4 regions of the Paenibacillus azoreducens genome follow, and region 1 is predicted to be linked to each of the others. Evidence: a T-box and tRNA genes for the amino acid it is inferred to sense, from the RefSeq annotation. Region 1 holds a T-box; the other regions hold tRNA genes.

Region 1 (3,138 bases):
GGCGGCTGAACAGCCAGTCGCGCAGACGGTAGGTCGTTTTTCCTTGACCTTTGCCGTTCTCTTCAAGCCATGCGATCATCTTCGCGATGGCATCGGAGGTACCCATTCCGTCCAGGAAGCCGGAATTAACATGTTCGCCTTCCCCGGTATAAGCTTCTTCCTGCACATTGCCGCCTTTGACAACCTCAATGATGTCCAAGCCGAATTGCTTCGCAAATTCCCAGTCGCGCGTATCGTGGCCAGGAACCGCCATAATGGCTCCCGTTCCATAACCGGCCAGAACATAGTCGGCGATCCAGATCGGCAGTTTGGCGCCGTTTACCGGATTGACTGCGTATGCTCCCGTAAACACGCCGGTTTTATCCTTGGCCAGATCCGTGCGTTCCAAATCGCTTTTGCGTGCGGCCAGATCCTGATACGCTTTGACGGCTTCCTGCTGCTCCGGCGTCGTAATTTCCGCCACAAGCTCATGCTCAGGAGCAAGCACGCAGTAGCTGGCGCCGAACAAAGTATCCGGGCGGGTCGTAAACACCGTCAGATGGCCTTCTTGGCCTTCAATGGCGAAATTCACTTCCGCTCCTTTGGATTTCCCGATCCAGTTGCGCTGCATATCCTTAATGCTTTCCGTCCAGTCGAGTTCTTCCAGATCCTCAAGCAGACGCTCGGCATATTCAGTAATTTTCAGCACCCATTGTCTCATCGGCTTGCGGATTACCGGATGTCCGCCGCGTTCGCTCTTGCCGTCAATAACCTCTTCGTTGGCAAGCACCGTTCCCAAAGCCGGACACCAGTTGACAGGCAGCTCCGCGACATAAGCAAGGCCTTTTTTGTACAGCTGGATGAAAATCCATTGCGTCCATTTATAGTATTCCGGATCCGTCGTACTGATCTCGCGGTCCCAGTCATAGGAGAATCCGAGGGATTTGATCTGACGGCGGAAGTTGTTTATATTTTTCACCGTGATGTCGCGCGGATGCTCGCCGGTATCGAGAGCATGCTGCTCCGCAGGCAAACCGAACGCATCCCAGCCCATCGGATGAAGCACGTTATAGCCGCGCATTCTCTTGTAACGGGATATGATATCGGTAGCCGTATAACCTTCAGGATGGCCTACATGTAGACCGGCGCCTGATGGATACGGGAACATATCCAGTGCATAAAACTTTGGTTTTTCAGGGTTTTCGCCCGTTTTGAACGTATGATGCTCATCCCAATACTTTTGCCACTTCGGCTCAATGGATTGAGGATGATATCCTTGAACCTGCTGCTGATTTTCACTCATCATTTGATCTCCCCTTCTTACTGTCAGGCGGTCCGCCGCTCGCTACCAGCGTTCCTTCGCTTGAAACGAGCCAAAATACAAAACACTTCTTCTTCATATTTCACTAAAGTCAGACCGCATAATCATGCAATAATTAAAAAAACCTCTACATCCATAGCGTATTAGCGCTAGGGACGAGAGGTTTGATTCCCGTGGTACCACCCTAGTTAGCGGAAAATATGCTTTATTTTCCACTCCCTTTGCACCCTTAACGGAGGTAAGGCGATGGTTCTTAGCGTAGTTTTGGCATCACAACTCTCCATAAACTGCGTTCAAACCATGGCTCCGAGGTGAGTTCATTCCGCTTTGTCAACCGGCTTGCACCAACCGCCGGCTCTCTGGGTGACCCTGCCGAAACTAATACCCCTCATCATTGCCAAAGATATAAAGTTCTCTTAACATTAAATCACATTATATATAAAACAAGCGGCACAGTCAATCCGCTAATCAGAGTCGGCAGCAAGCCGCCGTACCGCTTACTAAGGCACCCGCCCGGCCATCAAGCCCCATACCCGCAGCAAACACGAGCACCTTGGGGGAAAGTATTAGACGTTTCCTCATCGGGAATTATTGCGGATTAGTTGTCCAAATCCCGGCAGATTTCACGAACACGCGCGCCGGAAGCTTCAAGGCGGCCAAAGTTAGTTCAGCCACATCCTCCGGCTGCATCATCCGGTCTTCCTCGCCGATGCTAAGATTGTTGGTGCGGGCCAGATCCGTATTTACGGTGCTTGGAGTAAGCGCAACGACGCGGATGTTCTTTTTGCGAACCTCTTGAAGAAGCGACTCGGTCAGGCCCATGATGCCGAATTTGGAAGCGCAATAGGCTGAACCCGTCGCAAATCCTTTTTCCCCCGCCGTCGACGAAATATTGATGATATCGCCGCTATTCTGGTCAAGCATTGCCGGGAGAACCGCACGGGAAACATAATACGTCCCCAGCAAATTGACCTGAATAATACGTTCCCATTCCTCTGGATTCATCTCGGCAACGGTGCCGAAAGTGGCAATTCCCGCATTGTTGATCAGAATGTCGATGCGGCCCAGTTCCTCTTTAAGTTTGGACACCGCCGCTTCCACCTCGGAACGTGAGGATACGTCAGCCGTTGCCATATAGACTGACACGCCGTACTCTTTGGAGAGCGACTCCTTGAGCGCCTCAAGATCGGAAGCGGTTCTGGCCATCAGCCCAAGGTTTACGCCTTCCTTGGCAAGCGCCGTCGCAATGGCACGGCCGATGCCTTTGCCAGCACCTGTAATAATCGCTGTTTTATTTTTCAAATCTGTAAGTTTCATATATTCCATCCTTTCTCATTTTGCCGCTGCTGCCGCCACGCCCATCCATTTCAACCTGCATCCCTATATATTTTATAATCTTCAAAAAAGCCCCGGATTAAGCTTCCGAGGCATTATTTGTTCCCGTTACGTTTGAAAAATCCATTATTTCAAGCTGAACCCTATTTAACTGCCACGAAAAAAAGGCGCTGGGCATCATCGCCTGCTTCAACCCATTCGAAATCCGCATAACATTTCACGTCGCGGAAGCCTGCCTTGCTCAGCTCCGTTTTTAACCATTCCGGATCATAGGCGCGCTGGACATGCGTCTCTTCGAACCTGCGGTACAAACCGCTTTGCTCTTCCCTTGCGAAAATACTCAAATGATGTTCGATTTCACAGCGGGATTTATCCAGTTCACAAGTCCATATGTAAGATACCGACCGTTCATCCCATACAAACGGCTGCTCTTCGTCGTATCGGATCAACGTATTCGGATGGTGAACATCGAACAGGAAAATCCCCCCAGGCTTTAAACCGTT
Region 2 (3,138 bases), 3.2 Mb from region 1:
CGTGCTTCCTAACCCAGGAATGCGAATTGGCAATAAAAGTGAAACCGCGGGGGTTTTGGATCGCATGAAGAAAATGAGGTCGCCGACTCAACTCCGCAAGAAGTAGTGTGCTGGTTTTATTAAGAACTCCAAAAAAACCGTCTAAGGCGAACGTATTTCATTCCGTTTTATGTCTTGGGCTAAACGAAAGGATAGGTATACGGATGAAAAAAATATTGGGATTACTTATGTCTTTTGTACTGGTTCTAAGTCTAGCTGCCTCTGCAGCAAGTGCGAAAACAAAAGAGAATAATGATACATTCAAAGACAAAAGTATGCATGTTCAAATCGTATTATTTGATGGTTTCGATCTGCTGGACGCATTGGCGCCATATGAAGTGTTCGCCGCCGCGGGAATGTACACAAAAGGAGCAGTTACTGTAGAATTGGTTTCTGCGGAAGGCAAGCGTTCTGTCCCGAGCGGTCTGAACGGGCCTTCTCTCGAAGCGCAAGCAGCATTAGACCCCAAGCGACCGGGAATTATTTTGGTGCCTGGAGCTTCGGGCAAGCCGGCGGGAAATTCGGAAGATGCCATTCCGAATATATTAAGGCAGGCCATGAAGACAAGCTTACCGGAGATGTTGAAACAAGCTTTTAACAATAAGGAAGTTACTGTGGCTACAGTATGTGGAGGCACATTGCTGCCTGCAATGAAAGGTTTGTTAAAAGATAGACATGCGGTTACCAATCATATAGGCATGGCTGCGCTAGGAGCTCTCGGTGCAATCCCGATTGAGGCAAGAGTCGTCGAAGATGGCCCTCGCTTCGTGAGCGGGGGAGGCGTAACTTCGGGACTTGACGTGGCCTTGTATTTGGTCGATCGTGAATTAGGACCCCAAGTCGCGAATGCCGTAGAAAAATTATTTGAGTACGAGAAAAGGGGCACTGTGTGGAAAGCGGAAGGCATTGCGCCCATCGATTTTAACACGAGTCCAAAAGCGTCCGAAGAAAAATAGCCAGCTGCTATTTCAATGAGTACTCCCGAAAAGTGAAAGACCGATCCGATAAAACAACAGCGGCGGACTAGGATGCGAAAGACCTAGCCTGGCCGCTGTTGTAGTTAATGCTCAACTAACGTATCCGTTAGCTTAATCAATAGTCGTAGTCACGAACCAATAAACTAGATAGACGTTGCTTATATAACTCTGCTTCACCTAAACAAACATCAAAACCGATTATAGTAATAGGAATCCCTGATTTCACCATAATGCTGTAAGCTTCTGCATCTACATATACATTAAACTCAGCAACAGGGGTCGTATTTCCGATGGTTTCCTTATACATTAATGATTCATATAGTTGCTTTGGGGAGATAGAAATTTTCAATAAAAAAAATTAAAACGCTCGGAGTTATCGCACAACAAAATTGTGAAACGATAGCTATCCATAAAACAAAGGTCTATGAATGGATGAAAATCGACTTTAATTTTAATCTTTACATCATTAAACAACTTGCCTCAAAATTAATTTTAAGTTCAGAAACCGTAACGCGATTATCACTGCTTACGGTTAAAGATCGTATTTTACTAAGCATACATAATCATTATAAAATTGGTGATTTAGAACATCTTACAAAGCAAACTTTGTCAAGTGAGGTCTGTGCACCCATTAGAAGTTTAAATCGTTCAATAGCTCAGTGCATAGATGAGGGTTTGATAAATTATAGGGATAAAAAATTCTCGGTTTATTCGATTAATGAAATAGAAAAATACCTTGAGAACTTTTTATCAAATTAAAATATGTTTATAGTTTCAAAGATTTCGTCAGCTCAAGTCATGAGCAATAAACTACAAATCCCAAAAATGCAAAAAGCTCCTGAATCGTCGCGAGGACAAATTCAAGAGCTCGTTCATTGTTAAGGTGATGCGGTCGAGAGGACTCGAACCTCCACGGGGGGTTAGCCCACACGGACCTGAACCGTGCGCGTCTGCCAATTCCGCCACGACCGCATATTGGTCATTGTCTTTCACGATGTTTTCTTTCGCGGCGACAAGATAGATCATACCATGGCAAGCCTATAATCGTCAAGCACTTTCTCTAAAAAAATTTATAAGAACAAAAAACTGGATTCGCTTTTGCATATTACTCTCCTAGAAGATTCATTAAATCCGCCATTTACGGCGGCAGCCGGGGCCTGATGCGGGCGCGCGGAGCAAAAAAAGAACGGCTGCGGCCCGTTTGATCCGCATTCGGAATGCAATTCGGGCCACGCCGTTCATTCTATTTTATTTAAACTAGGACTGGATGACAGCCGTTTTTTCCTGCGCAGTTAAAGTGACGACTTCTCCCTTGTGCTTAAATGACACGGCATTCCCTTCCAGCAAGGTATAACTTGCCTCGTTTGGTCCCATGCTCACTTTGATCAGCTGCCCTTGGTACATGATACGGAAGCTGCAGCTTTCCCACTGTGCAGGGAGCGCAGGGCTGAAGCTGAGCGCCCCGTCCACCATACGCATGCCGGCAAAACCATTGACGATGGACATCCAGGAACCTGCCATTGCGGCGGTGTGCAGACCGTCTTTGGCGTTTTTGTTGATATCGTCCAGATCCATCCGCACGGTCCGGTCAAAATAGGCGTACGCTCCCTCAAGATCCCCGATTTCCGCGCTGACGATGCTGTGGATGCAAGGAGACAACGAGGAGTCATGAGTGGTCAGCGGCTCATAATATTGATAAGTGCGAATTTTCTCTTCTTTCGTAAACTTATCGCTGAGCAGGAACAAAGCCATGACCGTGTCCGCCTGCTTCAGCACCTGATGCCGGTAAATCACCAGCGGGTGGTAGTGAAGCAGCAGCGGATACTTGTCTTCCGGCGTGTTTTCGAAATCCCATTTTTTCTTCGATAAAAAGGTATCGTCCTGTGCGTAAATTCCAAGCTGTTCATCATATGGGACAAACATGCGGGCAGCCGCTTCATGCCATCCTTCGATTTCCGCTTCCGTCAGGCCGATCGCCTGCGAAATCCGCTCGTATGCCTCCGGATGATCCTTACGCAGCCGCTGCGCCGTTTCATAGGCATAGTTGAGTTGGCTTTGCACCATGAGATTCGTATACGTATTGTTGTTGACAATGGCCGTATACTCGTCCGGGCCGGTCACG
Region 3 (3,138 bases), 3.5 Mb from region 1:
AAGAAAAATCGTCAAACATCTTTCCCAAAAGAAGAAATGCAGGCGAGTCGATGGAAGCAGGATATGGAATACGAATTTATGCTTATGTATGCAGCGAATAGACGCAGGGCGCTTTTCCTGTGCAGATCAAGAACAAGATGAACCGTCCAGCACGGAGGAATATTTAGGATACAGCCGCCTGATGCAGTCGGGGCAGATGTCATGGGTGAATTCTGCATGTGTATGTTTTTCAAGGAAGCTCTCAACAGAATTCCAGATGTCATGCTCATCGCGGATCCTTTTGCATACCGCACAGATGGGAAGAAGACCGCGCAGCGTGCGGATTTGCGTCAGAGCTTCCATGAGATCATGCTCAAGCGCCTTGCTTTTCGTTATGTCAGTGAGACAAACAACCATTCCTTTTACGGTTCGGCCGTCATCTTCATATATCGTGGATGCATCGAGCAGAAACCATTCCAGTTTGCGCTGCAGCAAACACTGAATTTCCATACGAATAAACGGCACCGTGCCGTTAAGCACGGAATCGAGTTCATCCGGAGGTTGTCCGTCGGCTTCAGATATGGCGCTGTAAACTTGCATAAAACGAACCCCGTTCCACGCAAATGTTTCGGGTACGCCTGCTTCAATCGAGTGCTTGATCCAAGCGCGGTTAACGGAAATGATGCGGCCTTGGGAGTTGACAACCGCGACAGCCTGTTGTAACGAATCGATAATTTCAATAAAAGTGATGCCTGAATTAACCAAATAAGGTCGCTCCCTCTAATTGAAATATATTTCCTTATGTAAGAGCTATGGATGATCGCTTCAGTCTGACGGGGAGTAAAAAGAATAATTGATGAGCAGTTCTTGAGGAGTACATGGCAAAAAGACTGGGATTAATGGTACAATTACCAGTATGCTATAATGACTATGCATAAAGAATATTATATACGTTTTTACGTAACTTTGCAAGACAAAAATTACTTAATTACGTCGTCAGATGAAAATTTGGAAGGCGGTTTTCTATGCAATCCATCTATGAACGAATTGAATCGCTGATTAAAATGCGCAAAATGACAAAAAAATCTTTCTGTGAGCAGCTTGGGATCAGCACAGGAAATCTGGGTGACTGGAAAAGAGGAAAATCAACGCCGAGCACCAATAAGCTCATAGAGATTGCTTCCTTTTTCGATGTCAGCCTGGACTGGCTTATTTTGGGCAAGGAGCGGGGATCTTTTCATCTAAAAGAGAACGCGGGTACATATGTGTGGGATGAGCTTGAGGAAAACATTACGTTGTCCGAGAAGGAAAAAGAGTTTATCAAAGAATACATCAATTTTACCCGTTACAGAAAACAACAGTCCAGCGAAGAATAACTTCTTCACAGTGACGCGCAAGGTTAGTCTACAAGTTTCTGACATGCGGCATAACGGGCTGAAAAAACGATCTTGGATGCGGGGTACATGATCCAAAAGAGGCGGGCGAAGGCCCGCCTATGTCTTCACAGTACGAAGATTTGGCCGCGCATTTTAAATAAAACTATTTACATTTTGGGGCGAGTAGTATATAATAAAAGAGTTGCTGAAAAAGATGTTGATATGCGGTAGTGGTGGAATGGCAGACACGCTATCTTGAGGGGGTAGTGGGCGTACGCCCGTGGAGGTTCGAGTCCTCTCTACCGCATTTATAGCCAGTCAAAAATCCCTGTTTTTACAGGGATTTTTGTTGTATTTGGCTCCGATAGGATCCGAATATGCGAAAGAGGCCGCCAAAAGGGCGGTTTGGTTCTGAATGCGGCTAACGAAACTGGTAAGCGTTATTGCCGTAAAAACGGTGCCGATTTAATTTTAACGAAACTACAGATCGTTATTTGAATGAAATACGGCCGAATGAACTACTTTTGAGCAGAATAACGTTCCCTGGTTTCGTAAGAAGTTTTAGAAGCCCATTTTTGCCCGAATAGCGATTGCGTGTTTCGTTAGCCAGTCCAACCGCAGACATCGTCGGGTGATCAAAGCAGTCGTTCCGAAGGGCTGCATTCCGTCCGGCCTGAAACATAAAGCAAAACGTCTATCGAAGTACCCTCTAAGAAGCGAGGGCCGCGTTTAGCGGATGTTTTTCCTGTCAGTTACAGAATACATAAGCTCCGCCGAACACTTATATAATCGATGAACATAAAAATAGCTGCCGAGATGTTCTCGACAGCCTGCAGAGGCCGCCAGGCCTCTTTTTTGCTACTACATGTTTTATTCCGCAGATGCATTTCAGTCTCCAAGCAGTTTAATGACATCCTCTTCCAGTTTATCCGGCGTTGTTTGCGGGGAGTAGCGTTTCACCACATGTCCCTCTTTGTCGACCAAAAACTTGGTGAAATTCCATTTGATCGCTTTGGATCCCAGAACTCCCGGGGCCTGTTCGGTAAGGTACTTGAAGAGCGGATGAGCATCTTCGCCGTTGACGTCGGTTTTCTCGAACATCGGGAAACTGACGCCGTAATTGACCTGGCAAAACTCCGCAATTTCCTCGTTATTCCCTGGTTCCTGATGCGCAAACTGATTGCTTGGGAAACCGAGAATTTCAAAATTTCGTTTATGATATTTTTCATACAAATCTTGAAGCCCGCGGTATTGCGGCGTAAATCCGCATTTGCTCGCCGTGTTCACGATCAGCAGTACCTTCCCCTCATAAACGGACAAGGGTACGGCCTTTCCCTGAAGCGTGTGGGCTTGGTAATCGTATACTGACATGTTTTTGCCCTCCTTCCATCTTATTTGATATGTAAAACCTGATCATTGCAGCGCTTTTGTTATATGCAACTTCATTTTACTTAATGAGTCATCCCGTTTCAATTCGGCGTCAATGGAAATGGTATCTTGTATCAGGGAATTTCCGGGGGATTGCGGGTGGTAAAAGCTGTTTTTTAACAGAATGCATGTTTTTGCGCATCATATCGGCGGTTTACCGGAAATTCCAGATTCCCTTGCGGACAGGAGGATGAAAAATGACAGCCTGATTTACGAAAACAGGTGAAATAAAGAGGTTGGACGACTTTAGAGGAGATAAAAACCCTTGTAAGCGATAACTCAATTCAAAATGCCGCATTTTTAAGCGATAGGTGATTTCGCGTCACCTTTACACGTTTTGCGCGCGGGTGTATGA
Region 4 (3,138 bases), 3.1 Mb from region 1:
TCCTCCGGGATTGCGGTTGGCTTTGCCACGGCGCTGGAGCTTGGTGTGCCACTCGTATTCGCCCGCCGCAAAAAAACGCTGCTGGCTGATCCCGACGCCTTCTGCGAGCGTGTTCCGTCCTTTTCAAAAGGCATTGTGACCGATATCTTGCTTTCGCGCAAATATATTCAGAAGCAGGATAAAGTTTTGTTTATCGATGACATTATCGCCAATGGCGACGCGGCAAGAGGACTTTTGAAAATAATAGAACGTGCGGGGGCGGAGCTTCTCGGACTCGGCGTCGTAGTGGAAAAATGCTTTCAAGCAGGTGCGCAAACAATCCGTGAGCAGGGAATCCGGCTGGAATCGTTGGTGCGGATCAAGTCGCTGGACGAAGGCATCATAACCTTTGAGGATTAATCCTTCAGATGCTTCCTCTTCAATCGTCCAAATATAAACAATTCCTTTCAAGTAGCGCGGTTTTCGCTTATAATATAGTTAAGATCGCAAAGAGGGGAGGCGGCACAATGGGAAAAGAACCTGTAACCGAGCAATATTTTGTTGATAAGCTGGCTGCAGCCAAGGACCATTTCGAACGTGCTTTGGACTGCAAGCATACGGAGTTCGATGATCTTTATCCCTACATGATGGAGCATCCTCAGTTTTTCTGGTACAAACGCTATGTCGCCTGGTCAGAACTTCTGACTATCGTACGTATGTGTGATGAGCTTGACTTTTCCTGGAAGGATTTGTTCACCCCTCATCAAGTAGAGTATTTGAACAAACGGGTGATGTCTTCGACGGTGCTTGATTTTTGGTTCGAGAAAAATGACAGCAAAGAACACGCACAACGTTAATTCCGTTTAGATAGCCATTCTGGCAGGAAGCTGCCGCGAAAAGATATGACCTAAATGATTTCATTTAGGTCTTTTTTTGACATATCAGAAAGCATGAATTTCCGGGGTCCCCGCAAAGTAATCGGAATAGGTTTCGAAGGTCACGCGTCACTTTGTGGGGTTGAATTACCGGGGTCCCCGCAAAGTAATCGGAATAGGTTTCGAAGGTCACGCGTCACTTTGTGGGGTTGAATTACCGGGGTCCCCGCAAAGTAATCGGAATAGGCTTCAAAGGATACACGTCACTTTGTGGGGTTATTTTGTGAAACAACAGGAGGAAAGGGAGGCGATGCCAAAATGATTACCGACGAACAGCTGAACAACTACCGGCTTTCCGGAGAAACGGTCCGGGTTGTCCGCGATGGTATAGAAGACAACGACGTCAAAGGAATTGTAGTCGCGTGGGATGATGAGCATGTGCTGATCCGCCGACGCAACCGGAAGGTGGTCAAGCTCGACCGTTGCTATATATACCAGCCGTTGGACGAGCCCCGCAAAAGCCCGGAAGCTTAAACATAAATATCTATGCAGTAATGCATAATGGCAGCAGCCGCTTTGACATTGGTTAAGGCGGTTGTTTGATATCGGCTATAACGCTAACGAAATTGAGGAATGTTAAAGTCTCAAAAAAGATGGAATATCAATTCTGGCGAAATTCAGTAGCATTATCCGGTAACTGTGTTCGGGCAGATTAAACTTGGATGAAAAGCGTAAGATAACTTTTTTAAGATTATAGAATTATAAATTTTCTTGCTACGCTGAACAATTCTATAATCGCAAGAAAAACTATCTCTAAGCGCGGTCTGTCTTCTATGAGAGTACGTCGATAGACGTTTTTCTTATAAAAAAAGTGTTGACTGTATTTCGCACACATGGTATGATCTATCTTGTCGCCGCGAGAGAGTCGGAAACGATGAAACAACAAAGCGATGGACATTTTATATATGCGGTCGTGGCGGAATTGGCAGACGCGCACGGTTCAGGTCCGTGTGGGCTAACCCCCCGTGGAGGTTCGAGTCCTCTCGACCGCATCAACACACCAACGTTAGGCTTTGGTCGCAATTTTATGCGAACCAAAGCCTTTTTTATTTATTTCGTTCATTATTTGCCTATCAGACTGACGACTTTAATCATTATGATGACGATTCTATTTGTGAGGATCAGCCTTTTTGTAAGACCAGCGCCTGCAGTAACGAGCTACAACGTAGTATAACAATCTGGGGAATTTATCCATCGGGAATCTCCTTGTAATATATTATTGTTGACTTTATTACAAAACAAAAACAGAGCAAAATGAATTTCACTTGTTATGAAAAAGAGATGATGCCCAAAAGACCCGTTGGCAGCTTTTGCGGCAGGATAGTTGAGGTGAATTGGCTTGGTAAAGGTGATGGTGGTAGATGACGACGTCCTGATCCGTGAATTGGTAGGTCTCGTATTAAGGGATGAAGGCATGGATGTCATCGAAAAAACGAACGGGTTCGACGCTTGGAATTATTATATGAACAACCCCATCGATATAATCGTATTGGATATTATGATGCCCCGCATGGACGGTTGGGAGCTGTGCAGAAAGCTGAGGGAGGACGGGGACAAGCCGGTGCTCATGCTAACAGCCAAAAAGGAACCGCCGGACAAAATGAAAGGCTTCCAGTTGGGAACGGACGATTATTTGGTCAAGCCCTTCGATCCAATGGAACTGGTCATGCGGGTCAAGGCGTTGCTCAAACGGTATCGGATTGCGACCTCTCATATCGTGAAGCTCGGACGCGTGACGCTGGACAAATCAAGCTACCAGGTCCGTTTGTCCGATACGGGCGCGGAATGGGTTTTGCCTTTGAAAGAATTCGAGTTGCTGTACAAGCTGGCCAGCTACCCCGGCCAAATTTTTACGCGCGACTTGCTGATTCGAGATATTTGGGGGTACGCATACGATGGGGACGAACGGACGGTGGACACTCACATCAAGCGGCTGCGGGACAAATTCAGCGAATATGATGAAGATTTCCGGATTGTTACGATGCGCGGCATAGGCTATCGCCTGGAGGCACGCCATGATTAACTCGCTGTACGCACGGGTCGTCGTCATGTTCGTGGGTTCGGTTATCGTCAGTTTGGTGGCAGGATTTCTTGTACAAAGCTATCTGTACAAAAACCGCGTTGAATCGATCGTGGAGCAGAAGATGATCGAAAATGCCCAGATGATCATCGGCTTATACCAAAAACTGAATCCCAGGGATGCCAAAGCTTTCGTGGATGTCAG

What was found. A T-box is a leader RNA that pairs with one kind of tRNA and senses whether it is charged. The one in region 1 lies ahead of leuS (leucine--tRNA ligase), so its partner is inferred to be a tRNA-Leu.
Region 2: it has a tRNA-Leu gene. The T-box ahead of leuS (leucine--tRNA ligase) is inferred to sense a tRNA for this amino acid. The anticodon was not compared.
Region 3: it has a tRNA-Leu gene. The T-box ahead of leuS (leucine--tRNA ligase) is inferred to sense a tRNA for this amino acid. The anticodon was not compared.
Region 4: it has a tRNA-Leu gene. The T-box ahead of leuS (leucine--tRNA ligase) is inferred to sense a tRNA for this amino acid. The anticodon was not compared.

Annotation. Positions count from the first base shown of each region.
Region 1 is NZ_AP025343.1:2,275,828-2,278,965, reverse strand. Features, by position in the region: gene leuS (leucine--tRNA ligase) at 1-1,282, opposite strand, end outside; T-box leader at 1,449-1,704, opposite strand; gene L6442_RS09700 (3-ketoacyl-ACP reductase) at 1,889-2,617, opposite strand; gene L6442_RS09695 (class I SAM-dependent DNA methyltransferase) at 2,779-3,138, opposite strand, start outside.
Region 2 is NZ_AP025343.1:5,432,341-5,435,478, forward strand. Features, by position in the region: gene L6442_RS24145 (DJ-1/PfpI family protein) at 204-995, shown strand; gene L6442_RS24150 (nucleoside hydrolase) at 1,132-1,323, opposite strand; tRNA gene L6442_RS24155 (tRNA-Leu) at 1,904-1,988, opposite strand; gene L6442_RS24160 (glycoside hydrolase family 65 protein) at 2,274-3,138, opposite strand, start outside.
Region 3 is NZ_AP025343.1:6,092,433-6,095,570, reverse strand. Features, by position in the region: gene L6442_RS27105 (PAS domain-containing protein) at 127-744, opposite strand; gene L6442_RS27100 (helix-turn-helix domain-containing protein) at 1,005-1,355, shown strand; tRNA gene L6442_RS27095 (tRNA-Leu) at 1,580-1,662, shown strand; gene L6442_RS27090 (glutathione peroxidase) at 2,244-2,726, opposite strand.
Region 4 is NZ_AP025343.1:5,330,358-5,333,495, reverse strand. Features, by position in the region: gene L6442_RS23660 (xanthine phosphoribosyltransferase) at 1-399, shown strand, start outside; gene L6442_RS23655 (hypothetical protein) at 507-836, shown strand; gene L6442_RS23650 (hypothetical protein) at 1,173-1,388, shown strand; tRNA gene L6442_RS23645 (tRNA-Leu) at 1,822-1,906, shown strand; gene L6442_RS23640 (response regulator transcription factor) at 2,254-2,937, shown strand; gene L6442_RS23635 (sensor histidine kinase) at 2,930-3,138, shown strand, end outside.